DNA from 2 places in the Methylotuvimicrobium sp. KM2 genome. Region 1 is predicted to be linked to the other one. Evidence: predicted binding sites of a transcription regulator. Region 1 holds the regulator's gene; the other holds the start of a gene.

What was found. The regulator HrcA, encoded in region 1, represses chaperone genes, less so after heat shock. The targets are predictions, from matches to a motif close to TNTTAGCACTCNNNNNNNNNGAGTGCTAANA.
Region 2: a site for HrcA is predicted at 1,935-1,965, ahead of groES (co-chaperone GroES). Genes of this name have one in related genera too.

What each region holds. Positions count from the first base shown of each region.
Region 1 is NZ_CP150634.1:2,591,424-2,594,614, reverse strand. Features, by position in the region: gene WJM45_RS11000 (NAD(+) kinase) at 1-769, opposite strand, end outside; gene hrcA (heat-inducible transcriptional repressor HrcA) at 1,205-2,248, shown strand; gene grpE (nucleotide exchange factor GrpE) at 2,320-2,967, shown strand; gene dnaK (molecular chaperone DnaK) at 3,038-3,191, shown strand, end outside.
Region 2 is NZ_CP150634.1:3,071,951-3,075,141, reverse strand. Features, by position in the region: gene alr (alanine racemase) at 1-346, shown strand, start outside; gene WJM45_RS12875 (DNA-binding response regulator) at 685-1,158, shown strand; gene moeB (molybdopterin-synthase adenylyltransferase MoeB) at 1,120-1,863, opposite strand; gene groES (co-chaperone GroES) at 2,002-2,289, shown strand; gene groL (chaperonin GroEL) at 2,346-3,191, shown strand, end outside.

The sequences.
Region 1 (3,191 bases):
CACTGATCAATACTTCGGGTATTTCAAGATGATCGCAGGTGACCAAAGCATTGATTTGTTTGGTTTGACAGAAACTAATTTCGATTTCGGACGTATCGTCGATAACGATTGGGCGATTCGATAGCGTATGAGGATTAAGCGGTACCAAAACCAAGGCATTCAGAGAGGGATGCAAAATCGGTCCGCCCGCCGACAACGAATAAGCAGTCGAACCGGTTGGGGTAGAGACGATCATGCCGTCTGAACGCTGAGAGTTTAGATAGACGCCGTTAATGCGAGTGACGATTTCTATCATACTAGGCGTTACCCAGCGATGCACGACGACTTCGTTAACGGCAGTCTGCTCGTTAAAGACGCGGTGGTCGCGTATGATTTTTGTTCGCAATAAATAGCGCCTTTCTTCGCTATATTGGCCGGTTAAAATGTTGTTGATTTTGGGTAATAATTCATACGGCGAAATGTCGACCAGAAACCCGAGGCGCCCCAAATTGATCCCGACCAGTGGAATATCGTATTGGGCGATTGCACGCGCGGCGGATAAAAACGTACCGTCGCCACCTGCGGCGATAATTAGGTCGCAGTGCTGCCCGATAGTCTCGATGGCCGAACTTTCAACGTCGGATTCCGTTAAAAATTGAGCGCTCAAGCGGTCTACTATGACGGCATAGGCGTGCTGTTTAAGGTAACGGTAAAGAATCGCTAAAGTTTCGGCAATACCGGGGTCGCTGGCTTTACCGATAATGCCGATGGTTTTGAATGAGCTGTGCATTGTCGTTAATTTAAGAAAGGATTTGATCGAATTATACTCAATAAGTCAAGGGATAAGGGGAAAGATGAAAGATGAAAGATGAAAGGTGAAAGGGGCAAGGGGGAGGGTGTGGTGTCATAAGCGCCAACTTAAGGAAGGAACTCGTCATTCCGCCAGGGATTGGCGGAATCCAGGGCCACGGATGGCAATGCGTAGCACCACATCCTATCGACAACCCATACCGATATGACGAATAAAGCCATAAACGCACCATAGAATAGGCACTAAGTTGGCGCTTATGGGGTGTGGTGTGGGTTGTGATGGGGAATATTACGCGAGTTATGCTAAGTAGGTGTTTTTATTGTATTTGCTGGTATTGACAAGCGGAGAGTGAACTGCTAATTTGCGCCGCTGGCACTCGATGAGGTAGAGTGCTAATAAGCTAGAGGGTTTAATGTGAATAATAATCAGGTGTTGAACGAAAGATCGCTGCAATTATTGAAAGCATTGGTTGAACGTTATATCCAAGACGGACAACCGGTAGGTTCGCGCGCATTATCTAAGGATACCGAATTAAAATTGAGTCCCGCAACGATTCGTAATGTCATGGCCGATCTGGAGGACATGGGATTGATTCGTTCTCCGCACACCAGTGCAGGCCGGGTGCCGACCGTTAGTGGCTATCGTTTGTTTATCGATTCGCTGCTCACGGTAAAGCCTCTGAACTCGGAAGAACTTAAACTCTTGCGCAAAAATTTAATTGTTAAAGATAACGTCAATGATGTCATCGGGGTGGCATCGAGAATATTATCCGACGTCACGAGGATGGCCGGTGTCGTGACATTACCCAAGCGCGAACTGGTCAGTTTACGCCATATCGAGTTTTTGCCGTTATCCAATACCCGCGTATTGGTCATTTTCGTGACTAATGAACAGGAAGTGCATAATAAAATCCTCCATACATCAAAGCAATTCACCCCTGCTCAATTGCAGCAAGCCGCCAATTATTTAAATTCCGTTTATTCCGGATTGAGCCTAGCCGCAGTCAGAAAGGCCGTGCTGAAAGAGCTCAAAGACGCCCAAGAACAAATGAATCGGGAAATGTTGGACGCGGTGCAAATGGCTAAGTTGGCACTCGATCCCGGAAAGTCGGATGAAGATTATGTGTTAAGCGGCGAGACGAATCTAATGGGTTTTTCCGAATTATCGGACATGGAGAGGCTCAAGGAATTATTTGATGCTTTCAGTCAAAAACGAGGTGTTATCCATCTACTTGATCAATGCTTAAATGCCGAAGGCGTACAAATTTTTATCGGTGAAGAGTCCGGTTATCACGCATTCGAACAATGCAGCCTGGTTACCGCGCCGTACTCGATTAACGAACAAGTAGTCGGAGTTTTAGGCGTAATAGGACCCACCCGAATGGCTTATGAAAGAGTGATTCCTTTTGTCGATGTAACGGCAAAATTATTAGGCGCGGCCTTGAATCCCAAAACATAAGCCCCACATTTCTTGAAATAGAGTTTTTCCGTGGATGCGGACCGTTTTTTTATTTAAACCGGAGTTTAATAATGAGTAACGAGCAGGAGTTGCCCGAAAAGGCAGCGGACGAGCAAACCGAAACTATTTTGGAGCAAAACGCCGATGCGCAGCTAGATAACAATATAGACGAAAATAGCCAGCCGCAGACGGCTGAAAAGGTTGATATCGAAGAGTTATCGAAAAAGCTCGAAAAGACCGAACAAAAGGCTACGGAAAATTGGGATAAAGTTCTGCGCATACAAGCGGAAATGGAAAATCTGAAAAGAAGAACCCAAAAGGATTTGGAAAACGCTCATAAGTTTGCGTTGGAAAATTTTGCCAAAGAGCTGTTGACTGTTGTCGATAGTTTAGAGCTTGGTTTGCAAGCCGCTATCGGCGATAGCCCGGAAGTGCAAAAGTTTCGAGAAGGCAGCGAATTGACATTAAAACAATTCGAAGCCGTTTTTTCTAAATTCAATATTGAAGCGGTTAATCCGCTTGGGCAACCCTTTGATCCTGAGTTGCACCAGGCGATGGCTATGCAGCCATCTGCAGATGCCGAACCGAACTCGGTTATTAATGTATTTCAAAAAGGCTATGTATTGAATGGGCGATTGTTGCGTCCGGCAATGGTTGTTGTCGCCAAAGCTGAAGACAATCCTCCGCAAGAAACACCAAAAATCGATGAACAGGCTTGAACACATTAAAACTGCCCCCATATCGTAATCGACTAATTTTTTAAATACACTCTCAAGTCTGGAGCAATCAATGGCTAAAATAATCGGAATAGATTTAGGAACCACGAATTCTTGCGTGGCTGTGCTCGAAAACGGCACCGCACGCGTCATCGAAAATAGCGAAGGCGCTAGAACCACGCCTTCAGTCATCGCTTTCACCAAGGATGACGAGGTGCTCGTCGGGC
Region 2 (3,191 bases), 480 kb from region 1:
TAAATCCGTACGGCAAGGCGATACGGTGGGTTACGGCGGTACTTGGGTGTGCGATAGGCCGATTAAAATGGGGGTTGTCGCAATTGGCTACGGGGACGGTTATCCTCGTCATGCTCGATCCGGCACGCCGGTTCTTGTTAACGGCAAGCGCGTCGCGATGATCGGTAGGGTATCGATGGATATGATCACGGTCGATTTGAGCGGACAAGACGATGCCAAGCCGGGTGATCCGGTGACGCTATGGGGAGGCGGATTGCCGATCGAAGAGGTGGCGTCTTGGTCGGGAACCATCCCCTACACACTGGTTTGCGGCATTACTCAGCGAGTGCAGATTGTTGAAGAGTGATCTACTCCCTTCTTACTGAAGAATCGTTCAACTTTGTTGGGTATGGGGTATGCCTATCGAGGAGCGCCGTGAACCCGTCCATGGGGGCTTGACGGCGGCTCCCTGCCGCCGACATCCTCGCTAGGCATACCCCACACCTTCTCGTTCTTATACGCTTTTTCGGTCAAAAGGGAGTAGGTTGAGCAATATAGTACTTCGGTACAGTTAACAATTACGCAAAACAGACTAGACTCTTTTCTAAGTTGAAAACGTGGATGATTTTGACTCAAATAAACACAGAGGGGTGGAATTGGCTTTTTGAAAATCGGAAACTTAAAACTTAAACGATCGGTAAATTTATGATAGATTTGCAAATAATTGATAATGACGAAGACATTCTGCGGTTCATCGACGATCCGAGCCTAAAAATACGAGTCGATCATGACGAAATAAAGGCCTTGATCGCGGTTGAAAGATACAAGCCGCTTGTCGTTGTGCTTCGCTATGAACTTCGCGAACAGCAAACCGCCGAATATATTGCGTTATTAAATGCGGCGAGTCCCGATAGCAAAATAATTTTGGTCGCACCTGAGTTGACCGATCGTGAGGTCATCGATTGCTTGGTTTCGGGAGCCAGGGGGTATTTACCGTTTGCCGATTTGACAAGGTTTTTTAATAAGGCGGTCAAGGTTATTCGGCAAGAAGAGGCTTGGGTATCCCGCCGAATCATCTCGTTGTTGTGGAAAAAACTTCAACAACCGGTAAAAGAGTGCAATTCGGGTGATTTTATCGATCTATTTTCCGCAGGTAGGGCATTTCGGGTTTTTTCTTAATTTCATGCTGTTCCATTCCATCGTCAAACCGTCCAGTAATAATAATCGCCCGGTTAGCGTTTCGCCGGCGCCGGTAATTAACTTAATTGCCTCAAGCGCTTGAATGCAGCCAATAATGCCGGTAATGGGCGCAATAACGCCGTTGGTTGCGCAATTCTGCATCTCTTCTCCCGTGTCCGAGTACAAGCAGTTGTAACAAGGGCTGTCATGTAATCCCGGTGTAAAAACCGATACTTGGCCTTCAAATCGTATCGCGGCTCCGGATACCAATGGTGTTTGGTGTTTGACACAGGCGCTGTTAATCGCGAATCGGGTCGAAAAATTATCGCTACAATCAAGGACGATATCGGCTTTTTCTACGGTTTTGTCGAGCGCGATTCCGGTCAAGCGCTGCTTGAAAATATTAACTTGAGTATCCGGATTTAATTTTTTTAAGGTCTTTTGGGTTGAAATTACTTTGTCCGTCCCAATATCGTCGGTGTAGTGAGCGATTTGTCGCTGTAGGTTCGAAAGGTCGACTGTGTCGTCATCGTAAATAGTGATTTGTCCGACACCGGCTGCCGTGAGATAGATCGAAGCCGGTGAGCCAAGGCCGCCCGCACCGACGATCAAGACGTGTGCGCCAAGCAATTGTTGCTGGCCTTCGATATCGATTTGCGGCAGCATGATTTGCCGGCTGTAGCGTAATAGTTGGTCGTCTTTCATATTTTTAGGATAAATATCAATTTAGGTGCGAATGATGCCAAAGAACTTGACAGACTGCAAAAGCTGATTATTATTAGCACTCATTACTAGCGAGTGCTAATAATCCACTTTATTGTTTATATCGATTAGGAGATATTGATGAAAATACGCCCTTTACACGACAGAGTAATTATCAAACGTGTTGAAGAAGAAACCAAAACCGCCGGCGGTATCGTATTGCCTGGTTCTGCCGCCGAAAAACCGAGTCAAGGTGAAGTTTTAGCGGTAGGAACCGGTAAAGCGCTCGATAACGGTCAAGTCCGTGCGTTAGAAGTTAAAGTCGGCGATAAAGTGTTATTTGGTAAATATTCAGGTAGCGAAGTCAAAATCGACGGTGAAGAAGTCGTTGTGATGCGCGAAGAAGACATCATGGCTGTTCTGAGCTAACGGTCTCTTTTAACTGATTAAGTATTTAACATTAACCACAGAATCTAGGAATAAACATGGCAGCAAAAGAAGTTAAATTCGGTAGTGACGCACGTACCCTGATGGTTGCAGGTGTCAATATTTTAGCGAATGCGGTAAAAGTTACTTTGGGGCCTAAAGGCCGTAATGCGGTTTTGGATAAAAGCTTCGGCGCACCGACCATCACCAAAGACGGCGTCTCGGTTGCGAAAGAAATCGAGTTGCAAGACAAATTCGAAAACATGGGCGCGCAAATGGTTAAAGAAGTCGCGTCTCATACATCCGACGTTGCCGGTGACGGTACCACGACTGCGACCGTTCTGGCTCAATCCATCGTTAACGAGGGCTTGAAGGCCGTTGCAGCCGGTATGAACCCGATGGACTTAAAGAGAGGCATCGACTTAGCCGTGACTACAGCGGTCAAAGCCATCGAAGCGGCAGCAACGCCTTGCACAGACAGCAAAGCGATTGCGCAAGTCGGCACGATCTCCGCCAACTCCGACGAGTCTGTTGGTCAAATCATCGCCGAAGCGATGGAAAAAGTCGGTAAAGAAGGTGTCATCACCGTCGAAGAAGGTTCAGGTTTGGACAACCAACTGGATGTTGTCGAAGGGATGCAGTTCGATCGCGGTTACCTGTCTCCTTACTTCATCAACAATCAAGACAGCATGAGCGCCGAATTGGAAAATCCGTTCATCCTGCTGTACGACAAAAAAATCTCCAACATTCGTGATTTGTTGCCGGTACTGGAAGGTGTTGCCAAATCAGGCCGTCCGTTGTTGATTGTTGCCGAAGACGTCGAAGGCGAAGCGCTGGCGACTCTGGTTGTCAACAATCTGCGCGGTATCGTTAAAGTCGCTGCGGTTAAAGCGCCTGGCTTCGGC